Regions from separate parts of the Thermoleptolyngbya sp. PKUAC-SCTB121 genome, predicted to be linked through region 2. Evidence: riboswitches for the same ligand, from Rfam matches in the RefSeq annotation. Region 2 holds a riboswitch; each other region holds the start of a gene.
The links. A riboswitch is a leader RNA that binds a small molecule or an ion and turns the genes downstream of it on or off. The one in region 2 is predicted to bind cobalamin.

Region 1 (7,963 bases), 1.2 Mb from region 2:
AATTCTGAATGGAGAACTCCGAGTTCTACCCATCTGGATGCTCTACCGCCATCAACCACCGCCATGCAAAACCTGAGCCAACCCGCAGCCCAGCCCGACCAACCCACGCCGCCTGCTGTTCCATTCCCTGCGCCCACGCCCCAGCCAGCGGCAGTTCCTACACCTGCTGCTGTGCCGACTGCGACCGCGCCGACTGTACCACCTATGCCGACTGCGCCGACCGCGCCGACCGCGCCAGAGCGCACCAGTCCCGAATATAGCGCCCCCACCACTGACCCCAATTCCGCCGAAGCCAAGCTTGCTCCTGGTATTGAGGCAACGCCTGCCCCGCTTACCTGGCTGCCAGAAGAGGTTTTGCCTATCACTGACGCACTGGGCGTGGGCCCCGTCAGCGACCAGGGCGTTGTAAAAGAAGCCATTTATCCCGGCTATACGGGCTGGGTCATGCACGAAGGGATTCGCTGGAAAGCGTGCCTAGATTTGCCCTGGCGACAGCTACACCTGCCTGTGGATACGCCCGTGCGCGTGATGGGGCGGCTGGACGGCACAAATATTCTGGTGGTTCAGCCCATTAGAGTAGCGGAATGAGCGGCATGAAACGCAAAGGGATGATGCGATCCAGAGATCAGGCACGTCAAGATCCTATCCTCTTCTTCCGTCATCCCATCCCATTGATTCCGACAGCACGCTTGAGGCTTGCTACAACCAAGAGCTACCAACGAAATTGCGAGAAGCCCCGCAGGTTCTTGACTGCCATTCAATCGCCAATCCAAAATCCAAAATCGCCAATCCAAAATCGATATCACTCCCAATGCCTCGCACCCTCAAACGCGGCCCCGGCTGGCAAATCGGCTGGGACGAAGACGCGCCCGAATTTGTTGGACTCGTTGGCGGCGACGACTGGGCGCTGGAGCTAACCGCAGCGGAACTGGAGGATTTTTGTCGGCTGGCGGGGCAACTGGCGGAAACCATGAGCCAGATGACGGCAGAATTGATGGAAGAGGAGCGGATTGCCTGTGAACTGGAGAGCGATCGCCTCTGGCTGGAGGTCGAAGGGTTTCCCCAGTCCTACAGTCTGCGGATGATCCTGCTGACGGGCCGCCGTGCCGAGATGGGATGGAACGCAGCAGCCGTACCAGGACTAATTCAGGCGGCGCAGTCGCTCAGGGTTTTCTAGTCCCCTTTCTGTCCCCTTGCTTAGACTCCCTACTGCTGTTTGAGCGAGGCCGCAGGCTGCCCAGTCAGATATCCCTGCTGCTTCAGGAAATTCAGCACCTTGGCGGCGCTCTCTTCTAGGGTTTCTTGATCGGTGCGGCATTCCACTTCCGGATTCAGCGGCGCTTCGTAGGGGTCGTCGATGCCTGTGAACTGCTTGATTTCGCCCGCCCGTGCTTTTTTGTAGAGGCCCTTCACGTCGCGCTCTTCGCACACGCTGAGCGGCGCGTTGACATACACTTCCACGAAATCTCCGATGCGATCGCGCATTTCGTTGCGCACATCCCGATAGGGCGAAATCGCCGACACCAGCACAATCACGCCATTGCGGCTGAGCAGGTGCGCCACAAACCCAATGCGGCGGATGTTTTCGTCCCGGTCTTCCTTGCTAAAGCCTAGCCCCTTGGTGAGATGCTGGCGCACGATGTCGCCGTCCAGCACCTCTACCGCCAAGCCGCGATCGCGCAGTTCCTTTTCCACCGCCATGCGAATCGTCGTCTTGCCTGCGCCGCTCAGCCCGGTAAACCAAACTGTGACCCCTCGCTGCTGCATTGCTTTTTGCTCCTCACGATAGAACTAGCACAAGAACCAGCACGCTCTTGGGGGCACCGACGGGCGCAAACCAAGAACGCTCTGGAAAACCAGAAATAAAACTGCCCCCTAGTCTACTTGATCACGTTCTCCACTTGGGTTGGATTTGTATCACTCTCTCCCGGAAAAAACGCTGGCTTTGCAGGCAGCCGCGTCCCACAGTTTTTGCAAAACAAGGCATCCGAGTCATGCACCGACAGGTCGCAATTTGAGCATTGCACAGCGACACGAGTGCCCGTTTTAACCAACTGCTTGATCAAATCGCCCAACTGCCAGGGAATAAACAAAATTCCGGTCAATAGCATCAAAATGGTGAGCGATCGCCCACCATCGGTAATTGGCACCACATCCCCCAAGCCTGCCGTTGAAATGGTCGAAATCGAGAAATAAATCGCGTCAAAAAACGTGCTGAATTGCTCCGGGTTGACCGGATGTTCGACCTGATAGATCAGCCCAGAATAGACAAACACGATAGAAAACAGCGTGAACAAAATGCGGGCAACAATGGCGCTGTCTTCCGTCGTGACATAGCCAAACACCGTCCGCCCTTCAAAAAATCGCGCCAGCCGCAAAATCCGAAACCAGCGGAAAATGCGGATAAACCGAATATCCACTGCGCCCAAGAAAAATGGCAAAATCGCCATCAAATCAATCAGCCCAAAGAGGCTGAACACAAACTTGAGTCGATCTTCCGCACACCACAGCCGCAGCAAATATTCCAGCGAAAACAGCAGCAGCAGCACCAAATCCAGCGCCCCCAAAACCGTCCGCCACTCCTCCGACAGCGGATAGGTCTGCGCGACAAAAATCGCCACCGACAGCAGCACCAGCCCGGTAATCAGCAGGTTGAGCGCCTTTCCGGTAGGCGTGTCGATATCTTCGAGGTAAAAGGCGATGCGCTTGCGAAAAGACATTGGGAAAACGCAATTGAAAACGCATTGAAAAAAACGCAATTGAAAACGCAATCCGGGGAAGGACGCGATTCCGCGATCCTCTTATTATCCCCTCATTCCCAATCTGGGACACATCCCAATCCCCCTCTCCCCCATTCCACGACTCCCCGCCTGGGGTAAGATGGCTAGGCACATGTGAACAGCCGCAGGGTGGGAAAGTCCGGTGAGAGTCCGGCGCTGTGCCGCAACTGTGATGGGAGCTGGAGCATGTTTCGTTGGGTAAACATCAAATCATCCAAATCATCCAAAGCTCCCCAGCCAGAACGCCAGCCTGCTGCTTTTTCACTCTAGCTCTCGCGTCGCACGGGAACGGAGTTTTGATTTTTATGACCCTTTCTATTGACCCTGTTTCTTCAAAGTCCAATTTCCCCATTGCTGCAAACTCTGAGTCGCTAGCGCAGCCGCTGATGTATCCTCTGGAGTCAGAGCAGGGGGCGATCGCCCTCGGAAATTCGCCCCAGATCGATCTTCCCCCGCTACCGATGCAGCGTCCGGTGCTGCTGGTGGGCCACGGCAGCCGCGATGCCGATGGTCGCCAGGGCTTGCTAGATTTTGCAGCGGCGTATCAGGCGTTGGATCTCTCGCGTCCGGTCGTGCCCTGCTTTTTGGAACTGACGGAGCCATCGATTCAGCAGGGCGTAGACGAGTGCGTTGCCAAGGGCTATACCGACCTTTCGGTGCTGCCTGTGCTGCTGTTTGCGGCGCGACACAACAAGTTCGACGTGACCAATGAACTGGATCGCGCCAGCCAGCGCCATCCCCAAGTCACGTTTCACTATGGGCGGCATTTTGGCATTACGCCAGGAATTCTGGATCTATGGCGATCGCGCCTCGCAGATCTCGACCAGCCGCAGTGGAACCCCCAGGGCATTGCGCGGGAAGACACAGTGCTGCTGTTTGTGGGGCGCGGAGCTAGCGATCCCGATGCCAACGGCGACGTATACAAAATGGCGCGAATTCTCTGGGAAGGCAGCGGCTATCACACCGTCGAAACCTGCTTTATCGGCATTACCCACCCCCGGCTAGAAGAGGGTTTCCGCCGCGCCCGTCTGTATCAGCCCAGGCGGATTATCGTGCTGCCCTACTTTTTGTTTACGGGCGTGCTGGTCAAGAAAATTGCCACAATTACTGCTCAACAGCAGGCCCAGTTTCCCGATGTTTCGATGGTCTGCCTGCCAGAAATGGGGCTGCACAGGACGCTGTTTTCTGTATTGCGCGATCGCGAAATCGAAACGCAGCTTGGGCAGGTGCAGATGAATTGCGAAATGTGCAAGTTTCGTCTGGCGGCTGTCGGCAATGGCGCAGCCCACGGGCATGACCACGCGCACGCACACAGGCACAATCATAGGGATTCACACGCACACGGGCACAATCATGGGCACGATCATGGACACGATCACGGACACGATCACGAACATGCCCAAAATCATGCTCAAGATCATGCACATAGACCCAGCCATCCGCAGGATCACACGCATGACCACACGCATGACCCTACGCATGACCATGAACCCAGCCACGCCCACGGGCATCCCCACGGCCATACGCATGGGCATCATCATCATGGCGAAATGATCGATCCCTATGCGGAACCGAGCCAGTATCATGAAAAAATCTGGCAAGTTCCCTGAACGAGGGTGAAGCAATGGCAGAACTAGATGGAACAGAGGAGAAGGTGTTTCAGGTGGGCGATCGGGTGCGGGCGATCGCCCTGCCAACCTACCTCAAAACCGCAGAACCCATGCCCATGCTGCGTCCACCCGACCTGATTAAGGTTGGAGAAGAAGGTATTGTGCTAGATCGCCGTCCCGGTGGCTATTGGGGCGTGCGGTTTGGGCGCGGCGCGTTTTTGCTAGAAAGTCAGTATCTCGAAAAGGTTGTGGAATCAGGAAGTCTGTAACGATACCTGTGGCTTTCCAAAATAAGCAGACCTTACGCACTTGCGATAAGTTTTCTGGATTTTGAACGATTTCTCGCGAGCGCCGCCCACGAGAAATCGTCTAACTGCGTAAGTCTTAACAAAAGCATAAGATTAAATAAGTTTGGTAAACCTTATTTATGCTTTGGTGACTTTTTATGATGGGCGGGAACTCTAAGCTGAGTTCTGCCAATCTAGCATAGTCCCCAAAATGCCATGAAACGACGCAATTTCCTGTGGTATTCCAGTCTCTTTATTGCTGGCTGTAGTGCAACCTCCACGGCTTCGCGGGTATCCACTGTCAAATTACCTGAGAAAATTAGATTCGCAATTACGGATGTTCAGGGAATTGATGAATTAAAGGAAAAGTACGATCCGTTTCGGGCGGCTTTGGAAGACGTTTTAGAAACTTCCGTTGAGTTTTTTCCTATGGATGATTTGCTCACGGCCGCCTCTGCATTGCAAACCAATCAACTGGATTTGGTTTGGGCCGGCCCATCTGAATATGTCACCATCCACGCCCGCACTCAAGCCACACCACTGGTCAGCTTGATTCGCTCCAACTATAGCCCTACGCAGTCACGTTAGGGCATTCTCTAAAAGCAGCATCAACACAATCGCGAAAGTTATCAAACTCATCCCAGCGTTGCCGCATCCAATTCTTCAGCACAAACCACCAATGCTCAATCTCGTTCAAGTCTGGGGAATAAGGGGGTAAATACCAAATCTCACACCCTGCTTGAGCCACGATCTCTTCAATGGTTTGAGAATGATGGAAACTGGCATTGTCAATCACAATCACATCTCCCGCTCGCAGTTGGGGGACTAAGCACTCCTCCAACCCCCTCTCCACTAAGTCCCGGTTGCACGAGCCAGCAAAGGTCATTGGCGCAAAGAGGCTGTTCTCTCGTAAGGCCGCAATCCAACTGACTCGTTCGGTGCGTTTTCCTGATTTAAGCCCATAGAAGCGGTCTCCAACCTCGCAGTAGCCGTAGGGATACACGTCTCGATGATCAATGCCTGCTTCATCGACATAGACAACCTGATGCGGCAGCTTACTCCTCAAGCGCTCTTGAAACTCTTGTCGCTTCAGGTCGTCTCGTTCCCGATAGCCATAGGTCTTTTTTTTCGACTAAACCCAATCTTTCGCAAGGCTCGACTGATGTCCTGCTGTGTCACATTATCCCCCCACAGGGTTGCCAGTCTCGCTTGGGTCTGATCCCCATGCTGCTTGACAAACTCACGAAAGCGCGACCAGTCGGTAATCTTATGCCGATTTCCTCGCTGAAACCCAGTCATCGCTCGGCAATCTCCCGTTTCTTTTTCCCGTTTCAACCACAGGTCTAAGGTATTGCGACTGATGTTGAACATTCGACAGACATCAACTTTGCGGTGACCTTGTTTCACGGCTTCAATCGCTTTGCAACGCAAGTCGTAGCTGTAGGGGGCGGGCATAGGTGTTCCTAAACTCTCCTGATGGCTCTATGATAACGTCCTAACCCAAATACGTAGTGCTATAATAAATATAAAGCCCAAAGACCCTGCGCCGCCCGCGCAGCGGGCGGCGCAGGGTTCAGGATCTGTTTTTTAATCTGGTCTATCTACTTATTAGGCTGAGGAGAAGCTTTTGGGAGATAACGATTGCGCCGTATTTGCGGCAGCCAGTCCCCGCGACAACACTCAAAAGGAGCGCAGGCACACCCACACTCCTTTTGATTCCTTTAATTCCTGACTCCTAGATGGGTTAGCCAGCCCAGCGCAGAAGGCAGCCAGTGCTGTTGTGCGTCCTATCTACGTCCTGGCATTCTAACCAGTATGCTAAGACACATTCACTAGCGGCTGCTCCAGCGGCTCGGCGGGCAGTGAACTGAGGGCGGCTGCGGTGGTTGGAGCCATCGGAACCGACAGCAGATCGCCTGTGAGCGATTGTGCCAGCAGCCTGCGATAGAGGTCGCTGAGGCGAGCGGCCACTGCGCTCCAGCTAAAGTTTTGCTGGACTCGTAGGGAAGCCTGACGACGCAGACGGTGGGCCCAGAGGTCGTCGCTGAGAATGCGGGCGATCGCCCCCGCAAAGCCGTCTACATCCTGAGGAGCTACTAGCAGCCCCGTTTCCTCCGGCACGACGGCAAACTTCAGCCCGCCAACATCCGACGCGACCACGGGCGTACCGCAGGCCATCGCCTCCAGCGCCACTAGCCCAAAGGGTTCAAACTGGCTGGGCACAACGCACACATCTGCAGCGGTGTAATACAGCGGCAGACGATCGTGTCCGACCTGACCGACAAACTCCGTGACGGCGTTTAGCCCCAGTTCGGCTACAAGCGATTGGATGCGATCGCGCTCGGCCAGGCTCTCGGCATCGTCGGCCGCGCCCACCAGCAGCAGCCGCAGCGGTTCCCCTGCTAGGGTATCCATTTGCTTGATTTGGGCACAGGCTCGCACCAGCGTCTCAATTCCCTTGCGCGGGTCAAACCGTCCTACATGCAGCACCACGTTTTCCGAGGGCGACAGGCCCAACTGGGCGCGGGCATCGCTGCGCGACATCTGGTGGAACACATCCAAGTCAGTGCCACCGGGAATCACCTGCACGTTGCCGGGAGTGGCCACCAATTCCCGCAGGGTTTCTTGCTCTTGGGGGCTGGTTGCCACGATGCAGTTCGCGCCGACGAGCGTATGCCGCTCTACGGCCATGCGGTGGTCGGCAACCAGCGGCTTTTGAGCCATGCCTGCGTATTTAACCGCCGCCAGAGAGTGGTAAGTATGAACCAGTTGAATATTGCTCTCCTGCTTCAGTTGCAGCCCCACCCAGCCTGCGAGCCAGTAGTGGGTATGCACCAGCGGATAGTGAAATCCGTCCTTGGTCTGAAACTTACGGAAAGCTTCGACAAAGGCGGGCATATGCTCCAACAGGCGATCGCGCGGGATAAACTCCTGCGGGCCAGCGACCAGACGAATCGTGCGGTGGTGGGGCGAATGCTGCACGATCGTTGGATCGTCGGGATTCGTCTTGCGGGTAAACACATCCACCTGCCAGCCAAGCTTGGCCAGCGCCTCGCTGATTTGATTCACGTATACCCGGCTGCCGCTGGCTTCTTCGCGCTGAAATTCCAGCGCCGGATCATTATGAACCAGGATAAGGGCGATCGCCTGCCGCTGGGGCCCAGCAGAAAACGTTGCCCTAGGATGACGCGATTGGGATACGGGAGGGGTCTGGGACATTGCTAACCTCGTAGACTTGGATATCGTACCGGACACCGCAGCCAAGCCAACCCTCTAGCTAGGATAG
Region 2 (7,963 bases):
TCCTAGAATTTACCAGTGAATTTAATAATTTATGGCCGAGTCGAGAGAGTTTTATTGAAGCACTGGTGGAACTGTTTATGTACGGGGCGATCGCCCAACCGCCCACCGCATCCACCCCCCCGACCGCGCCGCCACCAGCCGCGCCGTCCAATGCCCCCACAAAGCGCCCATCCTCAGTCAATCTGACCCATCCCAGCGAAAAACCATAGCTTCAAAATCGTGGGGTTGGAGGAAGTGGAGTCATTTGTCAAAAAACCGCGTGATGGAGCGTCAAAGCCCTCAAGCCCCAATCCTTCATCACGCGAACTGGTTCTACCACAGACCCCGAACGGCGATCGGCGCAAAGCGCAATTCTCCCGATTCACGCTCGTTTTGATATGAAACGATCAAGATTCCCTGGGGATCAATTTCATAGCGCTGAGCGCCCTGCAACGCCGTCAGATAGCGAAACTCTTGATCCATCAAAAAGCTCTCGCAGGCGCGTTGGGTTGAGGCTAGAGGACTAATGCTCAATTGGCTCCCTATAGTTTGATAGCGGCCGGTGAACTGATTGCAGCCGCCAAACCCAGACAGGCGATCGCCCACAAACTCCGCCGTCAGCCGCACATCTTGCGACGGCACTCCCGGCTCAATCCCAGCCATCGACACGAGCCGCCAGCTCCCACTGAGGGGGGGTGCCTGCGCCACCTGCGGGCGGGCCACGCTGACCTGCGCCAGAGCAGGATGCGCGATGCCCACACTCGTCAGCCCCATCGCCAAGGCCGCTAACCCGCACGCCAATTTGGATGTCAACGCCGGTTTGTTAGTAGAGGTGTGACTAGATTTAGCGTTCATAAAGATGCCTCAAAATCCTTTCTAAACAGCAAATCTGCAAAAACAGCACCCAAGCATCATAAACGCTCTAGCTGCGGTTTTCTGGCTGGAACTAATTAGGCAGATTACGCGGTCTAAAGAAGGAAGACTACATTTTGGGAGATTCATCGAAACTTTACAAAGTGGGGTTTACGTGTGCCTTGCCCTGCAAAGCGTTGATTTCCAGGGATTGCAGGTCTCTGAGCAAAGCTATGTAACTGGGGGTGATTACAGAGAACGGGGGCGATCGCCCTCACCCTGCATTCAACCCAACATTCCGTGATACCCTTCTGTAAAGAATCGTAGCGACGGTTTTGCTGCGAATTTTTCGATTGTTTCGCCTGTAATCCCCGAAAAACCAGTCCCATCTGTCTTCAATTTTGTTCTTGGTCCTGAACAATCTGTCTCTGTCGGTGTGAGGTTGTTGTGATTCAAACGCTGAAATACACAGGCTTTTTGCAAGCCCTCGTCAAGCTGGGTTTCAAACTGGGCAAACGCTCCTGGTGGCTGACGGCAGTGCTGTGGCTAGTGGCGATCGCCCCTGCACGCGCCGAGCTTGACCTGCGCGTGTCGATCGAGCGCGACGTGCCCGCCGTGCAAATTGGCAGCAACACCGCCTCTGTTCTCAAAGATGGCTCCGGGCGGGTGCTGGGGCAACTCCCCCAGGGAACGTCGCTTATTGCCACGCCCGACACCGCAGGACTAAAAATCAACGACTGGCAACTCAGCGCCGTCTGGCTAGAGCCGCAAAACGGCGGATTTGTCTATGTTGACAACCCCAACGACAACACGCGCGGTCGCTACTATCGCGGGCGAGTGCTGGTAGTGCCTACCTCCTCTGGGCTAACCGCTGTAAATTATGTTGACCTGGAGGAATACCTCTACAGTGTGGTAGGCAGCGAAATGCCCGCAAGCTGGCATCTAGAAGCCCTGAAGGCCCAGGCCGTTGCTGCCCGCACCTATGCCCTCTATCAGCGGCAGACTAGTGGCAACACCGTCTTCGACCTAGGCAACACCACACGCTGGCAGGCCTATGGCGGCGCAGAAAAAGAAGCCAGCAGCACAATCGCTGCTGTGCGGGCAACCCGTGGGCAAGTGCTAACCTATAACGGACAACTTATAAACGCGGTTTATCACTCCTCCTCTGGCGGCCATACGGAAAACTCCGAGGACGTGTGGGTCAGTCCGCTGCCCTACCTACGCGGCGTGCCCGACTATGACCAAGCGGCTCCCGTGTTCCAGTGGACGGAAACCTTTACGGCTGAGCAGATGCGGCAGCGCATTACGGGCGTGGGCAATATCCTCCGGTTTGAACTGGTTCAGGCTTCGCCCAATCAGCGGTTGCGGCGGGTGCGCGTGGTGGGGGACTCAGGCAGCAGAGAGCTAACGGGCGATCAGATGCGACAGGCGCTGAATCTCCGCAGCACCCTGTTTACAATTCAACCCCAAGCAGGTCAGGTGGCCAGCGCTCAGGGCGCAGCGGCTCCCCTTAGCTTCCAGGTGACGGGGCGGGGCTTTGGGCATGGCATTGGCATGAGCCAGTATGGTGCGTTTGGCATGGCCTCCCAAGGCTCCAGCTATCGAGACATCGTGACGCATTACTATCGCGGGGCGATTCTGTCGCGCATTCGGGTGCAATAGCGTTGGCTGATTGCGTTCTGCCCAGGCGGTTCTGCTCGTAGCGGTTCTATCTACAGGGTTTATTTGGTTCTATCTACAGGGTCTATCTACAGGGTTTCTGCAAAATCCACCTGAAGATCGTGCCGCTGCGTCAGCACCATCGCAATGTCTTTTTCATAGTAGGCGGCCTCATTGATGAACACGGGAAATACGACCGTTTCGCCCGTGTAGAGCAGCGTTTCTCCAGTTAGTGAGAGAAATATGGGGTCCCCTGGGTTCAGGCTTTCATAATCCCGCCCTTGGAGGTGGGGATGAATCATCGCAGTGATCTGTCCTTCGGTATCTCTGGGATAGGGCATCGTGCCCAAATATTGATAAACCGTTAGCGGCTGCATGGTGACGGGTTGGGTGGTGACGGGTTGGGTGGTGACGGGTTGGGTGGTCACGGGTTGGGTGGTCACGGGCTGCACCTTGGGCAGTGGCTCGTCTCGATTTTGTTGGTTTAGCACATCCAGGATTTGTTGAACCAGCGCCTCGGTGCGCTGAAACAGGTCTGCCTGTAGCACGCCCTGAGCTACCGGGCCAACCTCCAGGCAAATACCAAACCGACCGAGCGATCGCAGCGCGTCTTGCTGTCGTCCTGAGTTGACCGAACTGTAAATCCGCAGGTCGGGCTGTTGGGCGCTGAGGGCTGCTGCCAGTCGCAGCTTGAACGGGTGATGATCATCCAGGATCAGTGTCATCCCCATGTTCGACGTGGTGCTGTGGATATCGAGAATGACATCGGCGGGTGTGGAGCCGGAGGGCCCAAAGCGACGGTTGATCTCCTGCGCCCGACGGACTTCATAATCGACGGGTTCTGGTAGTTCCAGATGGGCGCGATCGCAGCATCGGTTCATATCCTGATCGACATAGCGCACTCCAGCGGCGATCGCCTCCAGATTGCTCAGCAGCGTAATCGTCTCAAAACTGGGGCGCGAGATCAGTTGGGGAGCGTGTTGAAATCTCCGGATCAGGTAAATTCCCGTCAACTCGTTGCCATGTGTGCCGCCGACCAGCAGCACCCGCCGAATCTTATCCATATTTCTATAGCCTATCTCTATAACTTACCTTAGTGTCTTATCCATCTCCAACGGAGCTTACCCGCCTGCAATGAGAATGGGGTTGAATCGCGCTTTGCAGACGCAGCCCGCCAAAAACTCTTCAACTGCATCCGTTTTCTCTTAAATCGAGATGAGGCCAGAATAGCGCGAGAAGCTTGGGAATTGCCGCAGTCAAGATGCCTGGATGTCGCTACCTATGGCGATCGCACGGGAGGCTATACACCCACCCTCAGAAATGGGGGCTTTATATTCCTGTAGATAGAAAAGCCCGTCTCAAACCTATCACTAGGGGCGATCGCCCAACACTCCCTGTGGGAGATACCGATAACAGCTCATCGATTTATGCTGTGATACAGCAAGATTGAAACAGCGATTAAAGGTTATCACGCTGCCCCAAATTAATAGTTAAAAGGGCAATGTTTGGGTCGCCAATGTATCTCAATCTCGCGCTGATGATCTCTGAGTTGAGGTGCTAAACGTGCTGAGTTTTAATGCTTTGTTTTTAGTGGAACCTGCAGTTTCTGCTGCCCAGGAAGGTGCGGGCGCGTCTCTAGCTGCGGTATTTGTGATTGGCTTTTTGGCTGCGGCAGGTTTGGGGTCGATTGCTTGGTACAACTCTCGCCGTCCGACGGGCTGGGAAGATAAGGAACGTCCTGATATTGTGCCCGAAGTCGATCCGAATCCACACGTTTAAGTCAGGTGTGGACTCAGGAAATTGATTGAGGCAATTAGCAAAAACTGGGCTAAAGACTGGGCTTTGATTTGAAGTTTTTGGGTTTCTTTGCGTTTTCTTTGAGTCTTCTTTGAGGTTCTTGCTGGGGTTTTGAAAATAGGGCGATCGCCCTCGAAACCCTTCCCTCAAGACTGCTTGCAAATCTATTGGAGGACAATTCCATGTCAACGAACGAACGAGTCGAACGGGACACCTATGATCGCGGGATTATCCCCGCTGAAACTGCCGCCCGCAAAGAGCGAGAAGGCGAGAACTACAAGCAACCCCCGACTGCTGAAGGCGACATCGACACGGCTGCAGGCTATACAGTAGACAACGAGGGCCTGGTGAATAATTTCGCCGTTGAACCCGAAATGTATTACGAGGTGCCGGGTGACCTGAAGGCGAAGGAAGAGGCAGAGGAAGCCGCCCGCGCCGCCGAACTCGCCGAAATCAACGATACCGATGAAGACAGCAAGTTAACCGAAGATGGTGACAATCGCAGCAAGGGCGTTGGCGTGATCTAAATTCAGCCCAAAGGCTTGCTGAGCAAAGGTGGGAAGTGCTGCCTATGACGGGGCGCTTCCCTATTTGCTGAGTGCTGCTGGATGGAGGACAGACACGCTGGGATCGGGCGCTTCTATCCTGCCAAAGCGAGCGATCGGATAGAAGCGAAAGATGGCTCGACCGATGATGTTTTCAACGGGCAAAAAGCCCCAAACGTGGGAGTCGTTGCTGTTGTTGCGGTTGTCGCCCATGACAAAGACGTGGCCCGGCGGCACCGTTACGGCACGCATTTCATAGCCTGGTGGTTCGGCAATATAGGGTTCCGTCAGGGGTTTTCCGTCGATCCAGACTTTGCCCAAGTGAACCTGCACCGTTTGTCCGGGTTGACCAATCACCCGCTTGATGAACGCCTGATCGGTCGTGTAGCCCAACTGCTGAAGCTGGGTCGGCGGGTCGAAGACCACGATGTCGCCCTGCGCCGGAGGATGCAGCCGATAGGATACTTTTTCGACCACTAGGCGATCGCCCACTTGCAGCGTCGGCACCATCGAATCAGACGGGATATACCTCGGTTCTGCCACAAATAGCCGAATGACTAGCGCCAGAGCAAGGGCGATCGCCAAAACCAGCCCATTTTCTCGCTGGGTCTTCCAAAAGCTGGCGCTGCGCTGAGTTTCCAAGTCTGAGCGATCGCCCGCAGGCGCTTCGGATGGCTTTGGAGATGCAACCGTTGGGCTGGGTTCGATGGCGTTGGGCAGCGAGGCGTTTGATGCAGGGGGGTCACCGGGCGGAGTCGTCATGGGAAAACGCAGGCGGCTAAGAAGGGCGGTTAAAAGGCGTTCTAAAAGGCGTAAAACGATTCTGAGCGTACCTGGTCTAGTTTAGCCCCCAGCAGCACCGCCATGTCCTGAAGCTGGGCCGGGCGATCGCCCACCGCGCAAATTTCCACATCCACGCCTCGCCAGTCAAGGTGCATCTGGCTCAAGGTTTGGCGAATCTGGTCTGGACGGGTGGGTAAATAGCCAAATGTCGGCCACCGCTGCGAGAGCGATCGCCAATCGGCCTGGTAGGGCAAATAGTCTGGCGTTTCTGGATTTGCCTGCACCAGCCACACAGGTTGGTCAAAGCCCTGCTCATAGAGCCAGTCAATCTGACTTTTTAGGGGGGCAATCCCAGAGCCTTCAGCAATGTAGAGGCGCGGTCGGTCGGGAAGGTGCGCCAGCGTCATCAAGCCGTAGGGGCCGCGCAGGGCGATCGCCCCACCGATGGGTAAATCTTGTAAATAGGCGGAACTCCAGCCCACCCGCGACACGCACAATTCCACCTCTGGGCAGCGCGAGGGCGACGACGCGATGGAGTAAATCTTGGTGAACTGCTTGCCGTCTCGCTGAAATCGGGGCCAGACCGACTGCCCCGGCAAAAACCGGAAGGCTGGCTGATCCAGATGGAGGCGAATGGCCTGAATCGTTGGCGTAAGGGCGATCGACGACAGCACCGTACCGACGCAATCCATGGCCGGAAGGGGAGTCGGCGGCGGGGCGATCGCCAAACGAAGCGCAGGCCCGTGAACCTCCGCCTTCGGAGGCTGCGGCCGTTCTAAATGTTGCATCTTTACCTCGACCCGTGCATCGCGGGCATTGCAATGGGCAGCATCGGGCGGGCATTCTGACTTTGAGGCGGGTTCTGTGATGGGCCCTCAGACCCTCGTCGAACCGCTCATTCACAGCTGCGGCACAGCGCCGGATTTACACCGGACTTTCCCCACAGATACGGCCAAGCTACAGGGCGATCGCCCTTCGCATGGCAAACATCTGCTGCCTGGACTGATCCTCCAGACAACCCGAATTCGTCCCGAAATTGTAGCTCGGATCGGGTCAGGTCGTCGCAAGCTGAAAATTACGGAAAATTACGGATCGTTGCAACCCTGGCAGACCAGGGGCTGGGCTAGCGTCCCTGCCTACTTGGTCAACGGCTGCTTGCGAGTCGATCCGCTGAGTTGCCGCAGCCGCTTTGCGCCCAGCGTTGCGCCTTTGGCCCAGGGCACTTCATGCAGCAGCGTGTAGAAGCTAGGGATGATAAACAGCGTCAGCAGCGTCGCCAGCGACAGACCAGAAAACACGACAATGCCCAGCGGCCGCAGGAATTCTGACCCTTCGCCAATACCCAGCGCCAGCGGAAACATCCCCAGCACGGTGGTAATGGTGGTCATCAGGATGGGCTGGAGGCGCTGCGGTGCGGCTTGCAGCATGGCACTGCGGTGATCCAACCCTTGCTCTTCGCGGATTTGATTCGCCAGTTCTACCAAAATGATGGCGTTGTTGACCACAATGCCCACCAGCAGCACCGCGCCCACAATCACCGTCGCGCCGATCGCCGTTTGGGTCAGGAACAGGCCGAAAATGCCCCCTGCCAGCGCCAGGGGAACTGTCAGCATGATCACCAGCGGATCGACCAGCGAGTTGTATTGCACCGCCATCACCACAAACACCAGAAAGGCAGCCAGCCCCCCCAGCAGAATCAGGGATGAACGCACTTCCTGGGCGCTTTGGGCACTGGCGCTGGGCAGGCGGCTCACGCCTTCGGGCAGCGTCAATCCCGCCAAGATCGCGTCCGATTCGGCGATCGCATCGCTGAGGTTTGCGCCATCCACCAGGTTGCCTACGATTTGAACAATTTGCCGCTGGTTAATGCGCTGAATTTCTCCGGGCGCTTCGCCAGCCTCGATCCGTGCCACGTCGGCCAACCGCACAAGCTGTCTACCGCTCGTAAAGACGGGCAGTTGGGCAAGCTGGGTCGGGCGCTGGATGGCATTGTCGGCAAGCTGCACGCGGATATCCACTAGGCGATCGCCCCGCTGAAGTTGGGTCGGAACCGATCCGGTAATGGCGGTCTGAATCGTGTCACCAATGTCTTCGGTGGAAAGTCCCAACTGCGAAGCCCGCTCCCAGTCTGGGCGCACCTGGATTTCGGGCTGCGCCTGATCCGCATCAGGGCGATAGCGGGCCTGCCTGGCCTGCGAATCGAGCGCCGCCAGCACTTCGCGCCCCGCCTGCTGTAGGGCACGGGTATCGCTCCCCTGGAGCAGGATATCCACATCGGCCCCGCGCACAGGCGAGTTATTCACAATCAGCCCGCGCACCGATTCTGGACTCAGCCGCAGGCGCGTTCC
Region 3 (7,963 bases), 2.5 Mb from region 2:
GAGCTATGCCTGGACGCGCCTGGGTGAGTTTCCCTTCACCTCCGAGCGCAAGCGCATGAGCGTCATGGTCAAACAGGAAGGGGGTGGAAGGATCACGGATGCAATGGGTGCGATCGCCCCGCTGCTCCTACCATCCTCCTCCCTACTCCTGTTTTGCAAAGGCTCTCCAGAACTGGTGCTGGAGCGCTGCCAGTTTGTGTATGTCAAAGGCACCGTGGAGCCACTCAGCGGCGATCGCCGTCAGCAAATCTTGCAGCAAAACAATCACCTGGCAAGCAAAGGACTACGGGTGCTGGGGTTTGCCGCCCGTCCCCTAGAAGCACTGCCCGCCGAAGACAGCGCCGAGGAAACCGAGCAAGGGCTGATCTGGCTGGGACTGGTGGACATGCTAGACGCGCCCCGCCCCGAAGCACGCGAGGCCGTGGCCCGCTGTCGCTCCGCCGGAATTCGCCCTGTCATGATTACAGGCGACCACCAGCTCACTGCACGGGCGATCGCCGAAGACCTGGGCATTGCCCAACCCGGCGATGAAGTGCTGACCGGGCCCGATCTGGAACACTGCACCCCAGAAGAACTGGAAGCCCACGTCGAGCGGGTCAGCGTCTATGCCCGCGTGGCCCCAGAGCATAAGCTGAAAATCGTGCAGGCGCTTCAGCGGCGGCACCACATCGTCGCCATGACGGGCGATGGCGTGAACGATGCCCCCGCGCTGAAGCGGGCCGATATCGGCATTGCAATGGGCATCACGGGCACCGATGTCAGCAAAGAAGCCAGCGACATGGTGCTGTTGGACGATAACTTCGCCACCATCGTCTCTGCGGTGGAAGAAGGGCGCGTGGTGTACACTAACATTCGCCGCTTTATCAAATACATCCTGGGTTCCAATATCGGCGAAGTGATTACCATTGCCGCATCGCCGCTGTTTGCCTTTGGCGGCGTGCCCCTCACGCCCCTGCAAATCCTTTGGATGAACTTGGTCACCGATGGACTGCCCGCCCTGGCGCTGGCAGTAGAACCTGCGGAACCCAACGTCATGAGTCGCCCGCCCCACGATCCCAAAGAGAGCATTTTTGCACGAGGATTGGGCACCTACATGATCCGCATCGGCGTGGTGCTGTCTATCATTGCGATCGCCCAAATGGTCGTCGGCTATCACCTTGCCCAAACCATCCCCGGCGACCCCGATCGCTGGAAGACAATGGTCTTCACTACGCTGTGCCTGGCCCAGATGGGTCATGCCCTAGCTATTCGATCCAACACCCGCCTAACCCTAGAACTCAACCCCTTCTCCAATCCCTACGTCCTCACCTCCGTCGTCTTTACCAGCCTGCTGCAACTAGCGCTGATCTACGTCGAGCCGCTGCGAAACTTCTTTGGCACCCAAATCCTCAGCCCCCTGGAACTGCTGATTTGTCTTGGATTCAGCCTGCTGCTCTTTGTTTGGATTGAGCTAGAAAAAATACTGTCGCGCTGGCAGGGCAAAGGGGCAGGCGTGGGGGACTAACAGTACAGGGTTTCAGAGGTACAGTTCCAGAGGAACACGTCCAGAGGAACACGATAAAAACTCCCCCCTTTCGCCCCTAAGGAGGACTAAAGGGGGCAGATGCTCAGCCTTAAAATCAGCCCTTGCAAACCGGCCCTTGAATATCAATTCTCCTGAGTGGTGCTACGAATGAAACTGCTAGAAAACCCCGACAGGCTCGGCTAGCAATCCAAAATCGCAAATCCAAAATCCAAATTCGAAATTAGGACAGCGCCCCTACGGAGAAATCTGGAAGTTGGTCGGGCCCTGATAGCCAGAAGCCTTGGCCAGTTGCTCCAGCGTTTGGGTGCCAGAGTAAAACTGTCCGTTGATTTCCCAGGTAGGATAGCCCGTCACCTGCGGCGTGGCGCGACACAAGGCAGTCTGGGAGTTCGCTCCGTCTGGCGCACATTCGATGTAAGGAATCTCAGCCGCGGCAGGCTGACCGAAGAGCTGCTTCTGATCGTGGCAATGCGGGCACCAGTAAGCACCAAACATCTTCGCGCCAATACGCTTCAGGTGGCGAGCCAACTCAACCTCTGCCTGCCCCGAAACGGTAGTTACAGGCGGCACGGATGGCCCGTTCACAGCCTCACTGGGCGGCGTTTTAATGATGTTGTGCCAACCTAGAGAACCTACTAGCACCACCGCGCCGACCAAGATCCCGGAAAAAATAAGCTGTCCGACATCTTCCCAGGCTCGCCCAAACATCGTTAGCAAGAACATAGCCAGGGCAAACAGCGCCGATGCAATGCAATAGACGCAGATGCCCGCTGCGCCGAAGGGCACCACGAACTCGGAAAACATGATGTACATCAGGTAGCCGCTGAACACCAGCATGGCGGTGGAGCCTGCAAACAGCAGCAACCAAGTCGTGTTGTCTAAACTGGTTCGCAGGGTTTTGTTTTGGTCAGGATTGACCAGTAGCGGCGCAAAGGCAAACGCCGCCATGCCTAGATAGGCCAGCAGCCCAAACAGCGCCAACGGTTGCCCAAACAGCGTGGCGTAGGGGCTAGAAAGCACCTGTTGACAGCCGCTGGTGGGGCAGGCTGCCTCTCCACCAAACAGCCGAGTCGCGGTGAGATAGGCAGTGTTTAGCGCACCCAGTAGGGCGATCGCTCCAATAACCTTGCGAGACTGGCGATGCAGCCAGGGGGTTTGACGACGGCGGCTCATGGCACCTACTTCTGTCAACTCAGCAATAGATTTCATCAGGATACAGCCCGTCGGCTCATCCCAACTTCCCTATTGTGGCTCAAAGCCGAAAAAAGTGGGTTGGCGGGGGTCATCGCTCCACAACATTGACAGAGGACGATACTAAGACGGAACTAAGACGGATCGGAGGATGCGAGTTTTCAGAGTGAGCAGGCTAAATTGGCAAATTAGGTGAATCATTAGCCAATGAGCAAATAAATTGGCGGAAAATAGCAGGCGAGATGGATCAATGCCTTAGCCAGTCCCGAAAATTCAGACCCGAAAATTCAGGATAAATGCGAGCAAAAAGTTTGAGCAAAAAGTGTAAGCAAAAAGTGTAAGCAAAATAATGTGAGCGAAAAATGTGAGCAACGTAGACGCAGCCCAGGATTCACCGTCAGTGGGCATTGTGATTTTGGGGCTGGGGCGGTGGGGAATGCATCTGCTGCGAAATTTTTTGGCGCTGCCGGGGGGGCGCGTGGTGGCGATCGCCGATCCCAGCACCACCCGCCTGCAAACTGCGGTGAACCAGCTTGGGCTAGCACATCGCACGCCCGCTGTTCTTGCCCTTACAGATTGGGCAGCCGCGCTCGATCTGGATGGGGTAGATGCCGTGGCGATCGCCACACCCGCCAGCACCCATGCAGCACTCCTGCGAACCGCGCTGAATTGGGGGCTACACGGATTTGTAGAAAAGCCCCTGGCGCTCTGCGCTGCCGAGGGGCGAGAACTGTGCCAACTGGCGGCAGCGCAAGGACGGCGGTTGGTGGTAGATCACACCTACTTGTTTCACCCAGCCGTGCAAGCGGGGCGATCGCTCGTTCAGCGAGGGCTACTTGGGCAGGTGCGCTATGGCAGCAGCAGCCGGACGCACCTCGGCCCAGTGCGCTCCGATGTCGATGCGCTATGGGATCTGGCAATTCACGACATTGCCATTTTTAACCACTGGCTGGAAGAGCGACCCGTGCAGGGGCAAGCCTGGGGAACGGTTTGGTTGCAGCCTGCGCTAACCCCACAGCTTGGGGCAATCGCCCAGGAAACAAACCAGGCAAAAACGGCAGTGCAATCGGGAGGATCGGGAGGATCGGGAGTATCTGATCTAGTCTGGGCGCGATTGTTTTATCCCAGCGGATTTCAGGCGACGCTGCAGGTATGCTGGCTCAATCCCGACCGACAGCGGCGGCTGAGCATGGTGGGCGATCGCGCCTCGCTAATTTTTGACGAAATGGCGACCGATTCGCTGGTGCTGCAAACTGGAGCGCTGATGCAGCAAGACAGACAATTCTTGCCCACGACCCAAGAGCGACGGGCGATCGCCGTTTCCCGCGAAGAGCCACTGCGCCGCGCCTGCGAACATTTTGTGGACTGTGTGCGGGGCGATCGCCCCTCCAGCCTGTCGTCGGGCGAAGTTGGCACGGAGCTAATCACCATCCTCGAAGCGTTGTCTCGGTCAATGGCACAGCAGGGGGCGATCGTCCCGGTTGCAGACTGAATTTTAGATTTTGGATTGATGATTTTGGATTGATGATTTTGGAGTGTCTCAAAGCGTTTGGCTCCTTGAACATTCGTGACTCTGCGTGTTTGCTCCTGCAAACGGTGCTATGATTTCAGTCGCTCATCGGCTCTCAAAGGGGAACAGCCTTTGGAGATTGGCGATCGCGCCGATTGGGGAAAGTGCAGTGCAAGTCTGCCGCTGTCCCGCAACTGTGAAGTTGGGCAAGACACCCCGCCCGACCAGTCAGGATGCCCGCCGATGCGCCATTTTGCCAATTTAGACTCTGCGAGGTACAGACATGAAGGCAAGCATCACCAGAACCCGGAAATTCCCGAAATCGCCCAGAGCGCGCGATCGGCGAACCGTCCTGGCCAGCAAACCTGGCGCGGGCTGGCGCAGCGGCGCACTGCTCTTGCTAGCAGGAATGGCGCTCTGTGCTGAACCAGCCCTAGCGCACCACGCCTTGGGAGGCGAAACGCCCAAAACCTTTTTGGAAGGGTTTTTGTCTGGCTTGGCCCATCCCGTCATTGGGCTAGATCACTTTGCGTTTGTGGTGGCGATTGGGCTACTGGCGGCAAAGCAAGGCTGGGGACTGCTGTTTCCTATCAGCTTCTTGCTAGCAGCGCTGGGCGGCACGACCCTACACCTGAATTCAGTGGATTTGCCCGCCGTTGAAATTGCCATTGCGCTGTCGGTGTTCCTGATCGGGCTGGGGCTGGGGCTGCAAAAGACACTACCTCTGGGTGGGGCGATCGCCTTTGGAGTTTTGGCAGGTGTATTCCACGGCTATGCCTACGGCGAGTCAATCATTGGTGCAACGCCGTCGCCCCTATCCGCCTATCTGCTGGGTTTCACGCTGATCCAGGCGGCGATCGCCTTGGGAGCAGGATGGCTGGGCGATCGCTTGCTGCGCCGCACATCCGAACGGGCTAGAGCGCTGACCCTGCCTGGACTGGCGATCGCAGGCGTGGGGCTGGTGTTTTTGTTGCAGGCTATTTAAGCCAAGCGGGGGATAGAGAGCAAGCAGGGGATCGAGAGATAAAGTTACTGATCCCTTTCCTATCCCCCCACCCGCTGCCACATCGTCTACCATGAGAGAGAGCTTCACCCTTCTTTACCTATGGAATGGCGAGAACTGGGCGGAAATTGGCTGGTGGTGCCAGAAAGCCCGACAGCGATGATTCATTTTTTGGGCGGGGCGTTTGTGGCGGCGGCTCCGCAGGTCACCTATCGCTCGCTACTAGAGCATCTAGCAGAGCAGGGCTATGCCGTTGTTGCCACGCCCTTTGTCAACACGTTTGACCATGAGGCGATCGCCCGCCAGGTGTTGCGATCGTTCCTCCGGGCTGAGGAATATTTGCTGGAGCGTGTGTTTCGTCGCAGCTACGTGCCGCTCTATGGTTTGGGCCACAGCATGGGCTGCAAGCTGCATCTGCTGATCGGCAGCCGCTCGTCGCAAGAGCGAGCAGGCAACGTTTTTCTGTCGTTTAACAATTATCCAGCGCGGCGATCGATTCCGTTTCTGGATCAAATGTCGCAGTTTTCGACCCAGTTTTCTTCCCAGATTCCGCCCCAGTTTGCGCCGCTGCTGAATGTAGAATTTACGCCATCGCCGACAGAAACCTACACGCTGATCGAGCGGCAGTATCAGGTGCGGCGCAATCTGCTGATTCGCTTTGCAATGGATGATATCGACCAGACGCGATCGCTCTCGGACGTTCTCACTCGCCGTTTTCCAGGCATGACCACGCTGCATACGCTGGGCGGCAACCACCTAACACCAATGGGTCAAGATTTGAAATGGCAGCCCGGTGCAACCTTTACGCCGCTGGATGCCCTCGGACAGTTTATGCAGCAGGGGCTAAACCGAGATTTCATTCAGCTCAAGCGCACCATCACGCGATGGCTTAATCCGGTTGCCGCCTTCAATTTGCCTAAATAGCCCGTACCGCCAGATCAAGCAAAGTCAGGGCAAAATCAGGACAGCTTGCTAAAACAGGTGTAGCAATCTTTGTCCGGTGATTGCGTCTTCCGGCACAACCGGAAGCCGACGCTCTGGTACAAACGCTATGCTGAGGTCGTCACGGAGTCGGCGTGGGATTCAGAAGGAGAAAGCAATGGGTCGGTTGATAAGTCGGTTGATGAAACAATCCACAAGACAACTGCTGCTGGGGAGCTTGCTGCTGGGCGGATTGGCGGGGCTGGTCGGATGCAACGATGCCCAGCCGCCTTCGTCCTATCCTAGCGCGTCGCCAACGGCTGGCCCAGGCTCGCCTGCGCCTTCTGCTCCCGCGCCCAGCCCCACGGCTTCTGCCCCAGCGCCAACCGATCCGTCGCTGTTTGTGATTTCAGCCGAGGGTATCGGCCCGGCGAAGCTGGGCATAACGCTGGGAGAACTCAAGCAAGCGCTGCCCAATGCCACGTTTGAAGTTCAGTCGCCTTTTATCGTCGATTTCGATGCGATCGCCGTGTCCCAGAATGGCAAGCCACTGTTTTATGTGCTGTACCTGGCGGGCGAGAGCTTTGGCGATGATGACGTGGTGCAGGGCGTGCTGACCGATAACCCCAGCTACCGCACCGATCGCGGCGTGGGCCCCGGTACGGCGATCGCTCAAGCAGAGCAGATCTATGGCGATGCCACCCTGTCGTATAATACGCAGAACGAATCGCGGGAATACGTCCGGTTTGCCCAGCATCCCGCCACCAACCTGTCCTTTGGCACGGGCAATGGCAACAGCGAAACAGCGGGCATTTATCCCTCGCCCATAGCGGAATACAACGAAACGCAGCAGTTTCGAGAAGATGCGACCATCCAGTCGGTACTGGTCATCTGCTTGAATGAGGCCTGCACGCCTGCTTCACCCTGAGCCAGCTTTGGGGTTTTAGATTTTGGATTTTGGGTTTTGGATTTCAGCCTTCGGTCTTTTGCCTGCTTGCCGCCATGCTAAACGTCCTGGTTTCCTCGATTGTTGCGCTGTGGGTGAGTGCGATCGCCCTGCTTTCGGTGCAAAACGCGACCCCTGTCGAACTCCGCTTTTTGACAGGCAGGACGGTGCCGATTCCCATCGGGCTGCTGCTGGGGTTTAGCGCGTCGGCAGGGATGCTGGGCGCGGCGCTGGTGCTACCGGGCGATCGCGCTTCCAGTGCCCGCAGCTTGGACGAGGGCGATCCGTTTGAGGACGAATAGCCTCGCCTGGTAGCAGAACACCGGGCGATCGCCCAAGTATCCGCCTAGCCAGACCGCCTAGCCAGACTGCTTAGCCAGACATCCCCTCAGCTAGACCTCTGCCTAGAGTGAATATACCCGCCCATCGATCAGCAGACGCGTGATGCCCTTCGCCTGCAAATAGGGACTCGCCTTCAAAAACACCTGACCGTCGGGAATCTTGACCACGCGCTGCATCCTCCGCACATAGCGCTTGGCCACCCGATGATTATCAAACACAGGCAGCGTCCGCTCCTCTTCTTGGTCGTCGGGAATTAGCCCCAGCCCCGCAAAGTCCTTGAGCGGCCGAGTCACTAAATCCGACGTGCGATCGACCACTAGATAGCAGGACTTGGGCAGTTTGGCTTCCGAGAGCGGCGCAATATGCAGCGGTATATTGCTGTGCAGTCCGCCCGTCAGGTCGTCCAGCTCAACGGCTGCGTCGAGCAAGGAGCCGTCATCTTCGCCGTCATCTTCATCGTCCAGATCGTCATCCAGGTCGTCGTCGAGGTCGTCTGTCAGGTCTTCATCATCCAGGTCGTCGTCA

Region 1: linked by a shared signal. The riboswitch ahead of JTM80_RS20410 (sirohydrochlorin chelatase) and the one ahead of JTM80_RS15595 (FAD-binding oxidoreductase) in region 2 are both predicted to bind cobalamin.
Region 3: linked by a shared signal. The riboswitch ahead of JTM80_RS03605 (HupE/UreJ family protein) and the one ahead of JTM80_RS15595 (FAD-binding oxidoreductase) in region 2 are both predicted to bind cobalamin.

What each region holds. Positions count from the first base shown of each region.
Region 1 covers NZ_CP070366.1:4,998,138-5,006,100, forward strand. Annotated here, with positions in the region: gene JTM80_RS20390 (CHAT domain-containing protein) at 1-588, shown strand, start outside; gene JTM80_RS20395 (DUF1818 family protein) at 812-1,177, shown strand; gene cysC (adenylyl-sulfate kinase) at 1,207-1,767, opposite strand; gene JTM80_RS20405 (ion transporter) at 1,881-2,720, opposite strand; cobalamin riboswitch at 2,870-3,049, shown strand; gene JTM80_RS20410 (sirohydrochlorin chelatase) at 3,167-4,390, shown strand; gene sipA (regulatory protein SipA) at 4,405-4,659, shown strand; gene JTM80_RS20420 (PhnD/SsuA/transferrin family substrate-binding protein) at 4,894-5,265, shown strand; one part of gene JTM80_RS20425 (IS630 family transposase) at 5,249-5,803, opposite strand; one part of gene JTM80_RS20425 (IS630 family transposase) at 5,806-6,132, opposite strand; gene JTM80_RS20430 (glycosyltransferase) at 6,496-7,896, opposite strand.
Region 2 covers NZ_CP070366.1:3,811,538-3,819,500, reverse strand. Annotated here, with positions in the region: gene JTM80_RS15630 (TetR/AcrR family transcriptional regulator) at 1-209, shown strand, start outside; gene JTM80_RS15625 (META domain-containing protein) at 313-792, opposite strand; gene JTM80_RS15620 (SpoIID/LytB domain-containing protein) at 1,279-2,493, shown strand; gene JTM80_RS15615 (aspartoacylase) at 2,580-3,554, opposite strand; gene psb35 (photosystem II assembly protein Psb35) at 4,081-4,269, shown strand; gene JTM80_RS15605 (hypothetical protein) at 4,470-4,814, shown strand; gene lepB (signal peptidase I) at 4,875-5,594, opposite strand; gene JTM80_RS15595 (FAD-binding oxidoreductase) at 5,636-6,403, opposite strand; cobalamin riboswitch at 6,432-6,606, opposite strand; gene JTM80_RS15590 (efflux RND transporter permease subunit) at 6,752-7,963, opposite strand, start outside.
Region 3 covers NZ_CP070366.1:855,364-863,326, reverse strand. Annotated here, with positions in the region: gene JTM80_RS03620 (cation-translocating P-type ATPase) at 1-1,504, shown strand, start outside; gene JTM80_RS03615 (vitamin K epoxide reductase family protein) at 1,760-2,698, opposite strand; gene JTM80_RS03610 (Gfo/Idh/MocA family protein) at 3,081-4,208, shown strand; cobalamin riboswitch at 4,350-4,486, shown strand; gene JTM80_RS03605 (HupE/UreJ family protein) at 4,510-5,211, shown strand; gene JTM80_RS03600 (DUF1350 family protein) at 5,332-6,153, shown strand; gene JTM80_RS03595 (hypothetical protein) at 6,353-7,078, shown strand; gene JTM80_RS03590 (DUF1049 domain-containing protein) at 7,153-7,398, shown strand; gene JTM80_RS03585 (hypothetical protein) at 7,501-7,963, opposite strand, start outside.